3 regions of the Streptomyces rubellus genome follow, and region 1 is predicted to be linked to each of the others. Evidence: riboswitches for the same ligand, from Rfam matches in the RefSeq annotation. Region 1 holds a riboswitch; each other region holds the start of a gene.
What was found. Region 1 has a riboswitch for cyclic di-AMP ahead of V1L54_RS15620 (transglycosylase family protein). Riboswitches for the same ligand answer to the same signal wherever they lie in the genome.
Positions count from the first base shown of each region.

Region 2: it holds a riboswitch for cyclic di-AMP, as region 1 does, so the genes downstream of both, V1L54_RS19965 (M23 family metallopeptidase) here and V1L54_RS15620 (transglycosylase family protein) in region 1, are expected to answer to the same signal.
Region 3: it holds a riboswitch for cyclic di-AMP, as region 1 does, so the genes downstream of both, V1L54_RS03795 (LysM peptidoglycan-binding domain-containing protein) here and V1L54_RS15620 (transglycosylase family protein) in region 1, are expected to answer to the same signal.

Region 1 covers NZ_JAZDCX010000011.1:206,532-210,330, forward strand. Annotated here, with positions in the region: gene V1L54_RS15605 (ArsR/SmtB family transcription factor) at 1-235, opposite strand, end outside; gene V1L54_RS15610 (arsenate reductase ArsC) at 306-719, shown strand; gene V1L54_RS15615 (DM13 domain-containing protein) at 893-1,486, shown strand; cyclic di-AMP (ydaO/yuaA leader) riboswitch at 1,948-2,160, shown strand; gene V1L54_RS15620 (transglycosylase family protein) at 2,167-3,300, shown strand; gene V1L54_RS15625 (NADP-dependent isocitrate dehydrogenase) at 3,529-3,799, shown strand, end outside.
Region 2 covers NZ_JAZDCX010000017.1:34,696-38,494, reverse strand. Annotated here, with positions in the region: gene V1L54_RS19975 (APC family permease) at 1-26, shown strand, start outside; gene V1L54_RS19970 (PP2C family protein-serine/threonine phosphatase) at 125-1,345, shown strand; cyclic di-AMP (ydaO/yuaA leader) riboswitch at 1,663-1,820, shown strand; gene V1L54_RS19965 (M23 family metallopeptidase) at 1,832-2,899, shown strand; gene V1L54_RS19960 (PPOX class F420-dependent oxidoreductase) at 3,182-3,643, opposite strand; gene V1L54_RS19955 (antibiotic biosynthesis monooxygenase) at 3,708-3,799, opposite strand, start outside.
Region 3 covers NZ_JAZDCX010000002.1:320,461-324,259, forward strand. Annotated here, with positions in the region: gene V1L54_RS03785 (cytochrome P450 family protein) at 1-65, shown strand, start outside; gene V1L54_RS03790 (transglycosylase family protein) at 198-1,208, shown strand; cyclic di-AMP (ydaO/yuaA leader) riboswitch at 1,447-1,619, shown strand; gene V1L54_RS03795 (LysM peptidoglycan-binding domain-containing protein) at 1,624-2,280, shown strand; gene eno (phosphopyruvate hydratase) at 2,581-3,799, shown strand, end outside.

The DNA.
Region 1 (3,799 bases):
ACTCGATGATGTCCGGGCGCAGCCGGTAGTAGGTGAACCGGCCGCAGGGCTCGGTCTCCACCACACCCGCCTCGCGCAGCACCCGCAGATGGTTGGAGAGATTGGTCTGCTTGGCCCCGGTCTCCGCCACCAGGTGGGTGGTGCACAGCGTCTCGGTGGCCAGCAGGGTCACGATCCGCATGCGGAGCGGGTCGGCGAGCACCCGGATCAGGTCAGTATCGACTGACGTCATCATGCGCTGATACTCTCACATCAGTCGGGGGTGATGCCACTCCCGGGAGTCGTCGTGAGGCAGGGAGTCCGTGATGTCCGACAAGCCGTCCGTGCTGTTCGTGTGCGTCCACAACGCCGGCCGCTCCCAGATGGCCGCCGCCTGGCTGACCCGTCTGGCCGGCGACCGCGTCGAGGTCCGCTCGGCCGGATCCGCCCCGGCTGACGCGGTCAACCCCGCCGCGGTGGAGGCCATGCGCGAGGTCGGCATCGACATGTCGGCCGAGGTGCCCAAGGTGCTGACCGTCGAGGCCGTCCAGGCGTCCGACGTCGTCATCACCATGGGGTGCGGGGACACCTGCCCGGTCTTCCCCGGCAAGCGCTACCTCGACTGGAAGCTCGACGATCCCGCCGGGCAGGGGGTCGAGGCGGTCCGCCCGATCCGTGACGAGATCAAGGCCCGTATCGAGGGCCTGATCGCCGAGATCGCCCCGGAGCCCGTCCGGTGACCGCCATGTGCGGTCCGCCGGGGCGCGGCCGCGCCCTGCCTCCGGCGTGTCCCCGGAGCGGCCGGAGCGCCGGGGAGCCGTAAGGGTTCCGTCATCCTCCGAACGGCCCGCGGGTGCCGCCGGCCGCGTTGAATGGTGTGCCGGACCGAGGCACGGACCAGGAGGAGAACGGGATGGGGCGTGTGCGCCAGGTGCTGGGCAGGCCGGTGGTCGCGGGGGTGGCGGTGCTGGCCGTCGTGGCGGCCGGGGTGGGGCTGTACTGGTTCCAGCCGTGGAAGCTGTGGCAGGACGAGACCGTCCAGGAGGCGCTGCCCGCCGCCGCGGACACGGCGGCCCCGCCGACGGCCTCCGCGCCGTCCGGGGACGCCTCCCCGGTGCCGTCCCCGTCGTCCACGCCGTCCGCACCGCAGGAGCCGCGGACGCTGGCGGGCGGCGATCTGATCAGCCATGAGCACACCACCTCCGGTTCCGTGCGGCTGCTCCGGCTGGCCGACGGCTCCCATGTCCTGCGCCTGGAGGGCCTCGACACCAGCAACGGCCCGGACCTGTACGTCTGGCTGACCGACGCGCCGGTGAAGGAGGGCCGGGCGGGCTGGAGCGTCTTCGACGACGGGAAGTACGTCAGTCTCGGCAAGCTCAAGGGGAACAAGGGCGACCAGAACTATCCGCTGCCCGACGACGTCGACCCGGCCGGGTTCACCAGTGTGAGCATCTGGTGCGACCGCTTCGACGTCTCCTTCGGCGCGGCGGAGCTGACCCGCGCCTGACGGGTGGCCGGGCGCGCCCGGCGGCGACCGGCCCGGTCCCCGGGTAAGCACACGAAGAGACCGAAAGCCCTGAAAGGGGCACAGCGGACAGAAAGGCCGAATAACTCACGAAGGGGTGCGGTCGTTTTCCGGTATTCTCCGGAGAGGTGCGCAAAGTTCCTGATCGGGTGATGTAAAGAAAACCGTCCGGCGGATGTGTCGGGAATCACTCCTCCATTTCACCGGCGGTTGCCTCCTGGGAAGAGGACCCGTCCCCCGCCGCCGATTCCCCGATTTCCGCCGGACTTTGGCCGATCGGCGGGCCGGGTGACCTCTCACTCCCGGGAGGAGATCGGCCACGTACCGTGGCCAACCACTACAGGCCTGCGGTGATCGTGTGACCCGGCGGATTTTTGGTCCCTTGTTTCCGGGAATTGGTTGTGTTTATGTTTCCTGGCCTCCGGTCCCAGGGCGGAGGCCCCACCGCCGGTACGCCGAATCCTGCCGCCCGGTCGGGGGGACGGACCGCAGTCGAACGCGGCAGGAGCGGGGAAACCACATATCCGCCGTACCGTGCTTTCCGCCGGTACGGCTCGGGGTGAAGCCACTCCCCGGCGCGCCTCGGCGCACCGGGAACGGCCGGGCAACTCCAGCCCGAATCCGACAGCTAACCTCGCAGGCGTAGGAGAGGACATCCCCCCATGTCTCGAGGCCGACACCGTCGCCCGCGCACGCCCGTGATCTCCCGTCAGTTCTCCCGTCTCTCCGTCGTCCTCACCGCCGGTGGCGCGGGCGTGGCCGCGCCGCTGCTCACCGCGGGCAGCGCGAACGCCGCCTCCGTCGCCGTGTGGGACGAGGTCGCCGAGTGCGAGAGCGGCGGCGACTGGTCCATCAACACCGGCAACGGCTACTACGGCGGACTGCAGTTCTCGCAGTCCAGCTGGGAGGCCGCGGGCGGCACCCGGTACGCGCCGCGCGCCGACCTGGCCGGCAAGGCGGAGCAGATCGCCGCCGCCGAGAAGCTGCTCGACATGCAGGGGCCGGGCGCCTGGCCCACCTGCGGCCCCGCGGCCGGCCTCAGCCGGGACGGCGGTACGCCGGACGCCGGAGCCGCCGACCGGCAGCGCTCCGAGGTCCGCACCCAGACCGGGAAGACCCAGCAGACCCAGCAGACCCAGCAGGTCCAGAAGAGCCGGCAGGGCGAGAGAGCCGCCGCGGCGGAGCGGAAGTCCGCCGGCCCCGGCACCTACACCGTCCTCAGCGGTGACACGCTCTACGGCATCGCCACCGGCCACGGCGTCGAGGGCGGCTGGGAGGCGGTCTACGAGGCCAACCGGAAGACGGTGGGCGACGACCCGAACCGGATCTTCCCCGGCCAGCGGCTGACCCTCGACACCGCCCGGTCCGGCGCCACCCCGAGCGCCGCGCCGAAGAAGGCCGCGCCGAAGAAGAACGAGGCCCGCCCCGCCGCGCAGGCCCGGCAGTCCGCGCAGCCGCAGTCGGCGAAGGCCTACGCCGACAACCTGGACGGCTGGATCCGCGAGGCCCTGGACATCATGCGGGCCCACGGCATCCCCGGCAGCTACCAGGGCATCCACCGCAACATCATGCGGGAGTCCAGCGGCAACCCGAACGCCGTCAACAACTGGGACATCAACGCCCAGCGCGGCACTCCCTCCATCGGCCTGCTGCAGGTCATCAAGCCGACCTTCGACGCCTACCATGTGCCGGGCACCGCCAACAGCCAGTACGACCCGGTCGCCAACATCGTCGCCGCCTGCAACTACGCGGCCGACCGCTACGGGTCGATCGACAACGTCAACGGACCGTACTGACCGTACCGGCCCGTCCCCGGGGACGGGCGGGGGCCGCCGGGCGTCCGCCCGGCGGCCCCCGCCGTGTCCTGCGGCGCCCGTGCCGCCGGCGCGGCTCCCCGCCGAGGGGGAATCGGGTGGGGAGCCGGGAAGCAGTGGAGGAGAGCGGAGGGGAGAGTCGAAGGGAGCGGGGCCCACGAGATATCTTGATGTCGAGCAATGTTGCAGACGTGGAGCGGAGAGCACCCGGTGACTGACTCGACCATCATCTACACGCACACCGACGAGGCCCCTGCCCTGGCGACGTATTCGTTCCTGCCCGTGGTCCAGGCGTACGCCTCGAAGGCCGGGGTCACGGTGGACACCCGGGACATCTCCCTGTCCGGGCGGATCATCGCGGTCTTCCCCGAGTACCTCAGGGAGGACCAGCGTATCGGCGACGCGCTCGCCGAGCTCGGCGAGCTGGCGAAGACGCCCGAGGCGAACATCATCAAGCTGCCGAACATCTCGGCCTCCATCC
Region 2 (3,799 bases), on a different contig from region 1:
GTACGGCCGCCGCCCGGCGGCGCTGACCGGCGCCGATCCGGCGTCCGCCCGTACTGCCCGCTCGCACTGATCGCCCGCACTGATCGACTCGCCGGGCCGCGGCGGGTCGGGAAGAGTGGGAGAAGTGCACGGCGATCGACGGCATGCGACGGACAGCGGCCGGGAACGGGCCCGCGCCATTCCGGGTGTCGGCCGCCCGCCGTGGCTGCTGCCGCTGGTGCTGCTGGTGGCCGGGCTGGCCGTCAACCTGGCGACGCCGCCCAGTCTGCTGCTGGGAACGGCGTTCGGTGCCGCGCCCCTGGCCGCGGCGGCGCTGTGGACGGCGCGCGGCACCCTGTTCACCGGGATCGCGGCGGTGCTGGCGTACGCCGCCGTGCTGCTGCGGGGCGGCCCCGGCTGGACGGAGGGCCTGCTGAGACTGGGCGCGGTCGCCGCCTTCGGTGTGCTGGCCCTCGCCGTCAACCACGCCCTGCGCCACGGCGAGCAGCGGTTCGCCTCGGTCCGCCAGGTGGCCGAGGCGGTCCAGTTCGCCGTGCTGCCGGTGCCGCCCGGCCGGATCGGCGGCCTGGAACTGGCGGTGCGCTACGAGGCGGCCCACGCCTACGCCCGGATCGGCGGCGACCTGTACGCCGTGCAGCGCACCCCGTACGGGGTGCGGCTGCTGGTGGGTGACGTGTGCGGCAAGGGGCTGGACGCGGTGGCCACGGTCACCGTGGTGCTCGGCGCCTTCCGGGAGGCGGCCGAGACCGAGCCGGACCTGGCGGCGGTCGCGGACCGGATCGACCACGCCCTCCTGCGGGAGCGGTCCCAGCGGGCCGGGCAGTCGGACTGCCTCCCGGGCGGGGGCGCCGGACGGCCCGTGGAGTTCGTCACGGCCGTGCTGGCCGAGCTCCCGCCGGGGCCGGCCGGGGAGCCGGAGAGCGTGCGGATCGTCAGCCGGGGTCATCCGCCCCCGCTGCTGCTGTCCGCCGGCGGAGCCTCGGTGCGGACCCTGGAGCCGGACTCGTACGCGCTGCCGCTGGGGCTGGGGGACATGGCGGGTCCGGCGGACGCGCCGGAGGGCCCGGACGGCGGTACGGGCCCGGTGCCCTTCCCGCCCGGCGCGCTGCTGCTGCTCCACACCGACGGGGTGACCGAGGCCCGGAACGCCGAGGGCGTCTTCTACGACCCGGTGGCCCGGCTGCGCGGCCGCCGCTTCCCCGGCCCGGGCGCCCTGCTGGACGCCCTCGTCGCGGACGTCCACGCGCACGCGGACGGCCGTACGGACGACGACATGGCGCTGCTGGCGGTCATGCGCGACCCCGCGCCGCCCCCGCCCCCGTCCCGCTCCGGCGAACCCGGATGACCCCGTGAACCCGGTGACCCTCGGTGCCACCGGCCGCGGCGCCGTCGGTCACGCTGCGTATCGCCGTCGTGCACACATCCGTACCATCTGGCCGGCCCTCAGCTGAGTGACTTACGTCTCTTCGACCCGTAGGGGGTGGCAACTCGCCCGTTTTGGGCGGGAGATGCCCCGTTAAATCCCCGTCGAAATTACTCACCATGTGAAGGAGGGACTTGGAATCCCGGCTGCCCCTCTATTAACGTTCGATAACGCAGCGCGGTCGTCACTGCCGTCGAAAGAGGCGGCACCGTGCGCCGTCGCCGAATCCTGACCGTGCGACTCCGCCACCGCGGAGCCCGCACCCAGGGAACCGGGGAACCACTTCTTGGGGTGAATCGGGCAAGCGCGTGCACGTGCATCCGCATGTGCGAGCCCGTAGGAGACCTTCCTGCTCCGAACCCGTCAGCTAACCCGGTAGGCGAGAAGGAAGGAAAGGAGAGCGCCCCCGTGGCGTCCAGCAGCCCGGCCTCCGAGGCCCCCGAGGTCTCGTACGACCTGCACACCGGCACCTTCGCCCCGTTCGGCCCGGACGGCGACGGGGAGCGGCGGGTGTGGAATCCCACCGAGGATTCCGTCCGCCCGGTCCGCGGCCGGCACCGTGTCGTCAAGCAGCGCAACGGCATGGCGCGCAGCGGCGCGGTCCTCGGCGTCGGCATGATCGCGGCGGTCGGCGCGGGCGGCATGGCCACGGCCAAGGTGAAGTCCCCGGCCGCCATCGCCATGCCCGACCTGGACCTGGACTCCGTCCCCGGCGTCGGCGCCCTGATAGACGGCGACGACACCGGCACCGATGTCACCCCGGTCTCCGACGAGAGCACCGCCAACCCCCTCAACCTCGGCCAGGCGTCGCCGCTGGGCACCGGGGACGCCGACCAGGACGCGCCGGTCGTCACCACCGCGAGCCTGACGACGGACGCCGGCGAGGCGCTCCGGGCCCGCATCCTCCAGCAGGTCGACCAGCAGCAGACGGGCGCCACCCAGGCCGCCCTCCAGGCCGCCGCCGACCAGGCCGCGGCCACCGCCGCCGAGGAGGCCGCCGAGGCCGAGGCCGAGGCGAAGCGCAAGGCAGCCGAGGAGGCGAAGCGCAAGGCCGAGGCCGAGCGCCTGGCCAAGCTCGCCGCCAGCCACACCCTCCCGCTCTCCTCGTTCCAGCTCTCCTCCCAGTTCGGCGCCTCCGGCTCGATGTGGGCGAACAACCACACCGGCCTGGACATGGCCGCCCCGTCCGGCACCCCGGTCAAGGCGGTGCACACCGGCGAGATCGTCGAGGCGGGCTGGGCCGGCTCCTACGGCTACCGCATCATCCTCCGGCTCGACGACGGCACCGAGATCTGGTACTGCCACCTGTCCTCGATGACCAAGACCAGCGGCAAGGTGACCACCGGCGACGTGATCGGCCGCGTCGGCTCCACCGGCAACTCCTCCGGCCCGCACCTCCACCTGGAGGTCCGCCCCGGCGGCGGCGACCCGATCGACCCGCTGACCTGGCTGCGCGGCAAGGGCCTCAAGATCTGACCCGGCCGGTTCCGATGCCGGCCCGGACTCCGGTGCCGGCCCGGACCCGACGAGGTTCCTTCCGCTCCTCCTCCCCCCTCCTACTGACCCCCCACCACCAGCGCCGCCGCCTCGCACACCGCCGGTGTGCACGTCGGCCGGCCCAGGAGGGGACGAGGCGGCGGCGTACGGGCACCGCACCTGCCCACATGCCCCGGCGGCCCTGGTGATCCACCCCCCGACACCAGGGCCGTCGGTCCTCCCCGCCCCCACGGCACCCTCACGCACGGCCCGGCACCCCGTTCACGCGCCGGTCCGGCGCGGCGGCTGCCCGTACGCGCGGTCCACCGGCAGCCGTACCACCAGCCGCCGGTCGGCGACCACGGCCCGCCGGTAGTCGTCCCAGTCTGGGTGCTCCTCGCCCCGGATCGCCCGGTACACCTCGATCAGCTCCTCGACCGTGGCGTCGCCCGGCTCGGCGGCGGGCGGCGTCAGCTCGGCCAGCCCCTCCGCCACCGTCCAGGCCCAGCCGTCCGCGCTGGTGACATGGAAGCTCGCGCGGGGATCGCGCCGCAGGTTCCGGGTCTTGGCGCGGTCGGCGGTGACCGAGATCCGGATCAGCCGCCGCTCGGGGTCGTAGGTGTGGTTGACGTTCGACAGCTGGGGCCGCCCGTCCCGCCTGAGGGTGACCAGCACCCCCAGATCGCGCTCGGCGAGGAGGGCGAGCAGCTCCTCCGGCGCCTGCTTCCCCGCGTTCCCGGCCATGGCGGTCCCCTCCCCGGCTGTCCTCCCGGCTGTCACTTCCGCCCCAACACCCCCGGCCCTCCCGTCATTCCCCGCCGCTCCCGGGCCGCTCGGCGGTGAACGCGAGCCGGTAGCGCCGTACGTCGCTGCGCACCAGCCCGGGGAAGTTCCGGACCC
Region 3 (3,799 bases), on a different contig from region 1:
GCGGCGGCCTGATCATGCGTGGACTGCGGGCGCTCCCGGTGGAGTTCGAACCGGTACACTGGTGACACAGTGTCACTTACGTGACCTACACGTGATCTACGCGACACTGGCTTGTGATGATCCGTCTCGGGCGCTACGTTCTGCCGTCAACAACCCGCAGAACCTTTCTGTCTCCCCACGTACGAGAGGCCCCACACATGCTCTCCGGGACCGGTAAGCACCGCCGCCCCCGTCAGGCCCCCGCCGCGTTCGTCACGGCGGGGATGACCGGCGCGGGAATCGCCATACCCCTCCTCGGCGCCTCGGGCGCCCAGGCAGCCGACCTCGACACCTGGGACCGGGTCGCACAGTGCGAGAGCGACGGCCTGTGGAGCGCCGACACCGGCAACGGCTACTACGGCGGCCTCCAGCTCACCCAGAAGCTCTGGAAGGAGTACGGCGGCCTGTCCTACGCCGACCGTCCCGACCTGGCCAGCCGCAGCCAGCAGATCGCGATAGCCGAGAAGATCCTCGCGGACCGGGGGCCGGAGGCCTGGCCCGGCTGCGGCATCAACGCCGGACTGCGCTACGACACCACCGGTGAGGCCCCGGCCATCGCCCCCGAGAACTACCTGCCCGGCGAGCAGCCCGCCTCCCCGTCGGCCCCCGCCGTCGAGAAGAGCGCGGACGACGCCCCGGAGAAGACCGGGAAGGCCGAGAAGGCCGAGAAGGCCGAGAAGAGCGAGAAGGCCGAGAAGGCCGAGAAGAGCGAGAAGGCCGAGAAGGCCGAGAAGAGCGAGAAGGCCGACGGGAAGGCCGACGGGAAGGCGGACGACTCCGCCGACGGGGCGGCCGTCGAGAGCCCCGGGCCGGAGGCGGCCGAGGAGTCCGGGGAGGCCGGTACGGACCCGGCCGCCGGAGCCGAGGGCGCGGAGGGCGCCGGCCCGGCGGAGGGCGCCGGGAAGCACCGCGGCGAGCGCGACCCGCTCGAGCTGGAACTGGAGCGGCAGGCGGGCGCCGGGGAGACGGCCGACCGCTCCGACGCGGCCACCGCGGGAGGCCAGGAGAGCCTCACCGCCGGGGACTACCTCGTGCAGCCGGGGGACTCGCTCGTGCGGATCGCCCAGCAGCACGAGCTGAGCTGGAGCGAGCTGTACGAGTCCAACAAGGACGTCCTCGGTGAGAACCCGGACCTGATCGTGCCGGGGCAGGGGATCGAGCTCGACTGAGCCCGCGGGATGACCCTTCCGGACCAATTCCGGGGCCTTGCGGCGTGTCCTCGCTGTCCGGCCTAATGCCGGCCCCCTGACCTGCGTACTCCACCATTCTGGCCGTCAGGAAGGGTGACGGAATGGGTTCTGACATGTTTTGAGGTATTTGCCCGGGTGTGCTTACGGTCTACTCGCTCGCGACCGCGAGTGCCACCGACCGCAGCGCCGAATCCTGCCGGCGGCCGGTGGGGTAGTCGTCGCGTCAGCGCCGCTGGCAGGAGCGGGGGAACCAGGTAGGCGCCGCCGTGGGCGCACCGCGCCCACGGCGGCTTGGGGTGAAGCCGGTACGGGGACGCCCGTCCCCGTCCGGCCGGGCTGCTCACGGCCCGAACCCGACAGCTCACCTCGCAGGCGTCGGTGAGTAGGGACGTTCATGCTGTTCACCGCCAAGGGTCACGACAGCCGTACCGTCAAGGCCGTGCGTGCGGCCGCCCTGACCGGCGCCGCGGGCGCCGCCATCGCCGTTCCGCTGGCGGGTGCCCAGGGCGCCGCCGCGGCGTCCGTGGACACCTGGGACCGGGTCGCCGAGTGCGAGAGCAGCGGCAACTGGTCCATCAACACCGGCAACGGCTACTACGGCGGACTGCAGTTCTCGCAGTCCAGCTGGGAGGCCGCGGGCGGGACCCGGTACGCGCCGCGTGCCGATCTGGCCACCAGAGAGCAGCAGATCGCCGTCGCCGAGCGGCTGCTGGCCATGCAGGGGCCGCGGGCCTGGGGCTGCGCGGACGAGGGCGGGCTCACCGCCGGCGGTCCCCGGGCGCAGGTGAACCCGGACGGCGGGGACGGGACCGGAACCGGGGTCCGGGTCGATGCCCGGACCGGTGTCCAGGGCGGCGCCCGGGCCGGGGCGGAGAGCGGGGCCGGCTCCGCCGCGGACGAGGCCAGTGCCTACGCCGTGCGGCCGGGCGACACCCTGCGGGAGATCGCCGCCGCCCACGGCACCACCTGGCAGCGGCTCTACGAGGCCAACCGGGACGTGGTCGGCGACGACCCCGACCTGATCTTCCCGGGCCAGCAGCTCAGGGTCTGAGTCCGGGCCCGTCACCCGGCGGATCCGGCCCGGTGCGGCGCGTCACCGCTCTTGCGGAGGGCGCGCCGTATCGGGTTTATTTACTTCGGAAACAAAATGGTGCCGTTCCCTGTCGAGCCGGTGTTTCCGCAGTCTTCGGCGTGTCTTCGGCGCGTCTTCGCCGACCGTTCGGCCGTACGGCGCGGACTCCCGGCGAGGTGGTGCCGCGGGGCGGATAGGCTCAGGGGCGGCAACCCCGCAGACACCTCGGTCCGGCACTCCGGCCGGACACCCAGCCAGACACACACGAAGGAGACCCCCGTGCCGTCCATCGACGTCGTAGTGGCCCGCGAGATCCTCGACTCGCGAGGCAACCCCACGGTCGAGGTCGAGGTCGGCCTCGACGACGGCAGCACCGGCCGCGCGGCCGTCCCGTCCGGTGCCTCGACCGGCGCCTTCGAGGCCCTGGAACTGCGCGACGGCGACAAGGGCCGCTACGGGGGCAAGGGCGTCGAGAAGGCGGTCCTCGCCGTCATCGAGCAGATCGGCCCGGAGCTGGTCGGCTACGACGCCACCGAGCAGCGCCTGATCGACCAGGCGATGTTCGACCTGGACGCCACCCCGGACAAGTCCTCGCTCGGCGCCAACGCCATCCTCGGCGTCTCGCTGGCCGTCGCCCACGCCGCCTCCGAGGCGTCCGACCTGCCGCTCTTCCGCTACCTCGGCGGGCCGAACGCGCACCTGCTGCCGGTCCCGATGATGAACATCCTCAACGGCGGCTCGCACGCCGACTCCAACGTGGACATCCAGGAGTTCATGATCGCGCCGATCGGCGCCGAGTCCTTCTCCGAGGCCCTGCGCTGGGGCACCGAGGTCTACCACACCCTCAAGAAGGTGCTGAAGGAGCGCGAGCTGTCCACCGGCCTGGGCGACGAGGGCGGCTTCGCCCCGAACCTCGGCTCCAACCGCGAGGCGCTCGACCTCATCCTGGAGGCGATCAAGCAGGCCGGTTACACCCCCGGCCAGGACATCGCCCTCGCCCTGGACGTCGCCGCCTCCGAGTTCCACAAGGACGGTCGTTACGTCTTCGAGGGCCAGGAGCGCACCGCCTCCCAGATGACCGACTACTACGCCGAGCTGGTCGAGGCGTACCCGCTGGTCTCCATCGAGGACCCGCTGTTCGAGGACGACTGGGACGGCTGGAAGACCATCACCGAGCGCCTCGGCGACAAGGTCCAGCTCGTCGGTGACGACCTGTTCGTCACCAACCCCGAGCGCCTGGCCCGCGGCATCGAGGAGGGCGCCGCCAACGCCCTGCTGGTGAAGGTCAACCAGATCGGCTCCCTCACCGAGACCCTGGACGCCGTCGAGCTGGCCCAGCGCAGCGGCTTCAAGTGCATGATGTCCCACCGCTCCGGCGAGACCGAGGACGTCACCATCGCCGACCTGGCCGTCGCCACCAACTGCGGCCAGATCAAGACCGGCGCCCCGGCCCGCTCCGAGCGCGTCGCCAAGTACAACCAGTTGCTGCGCATCGAGG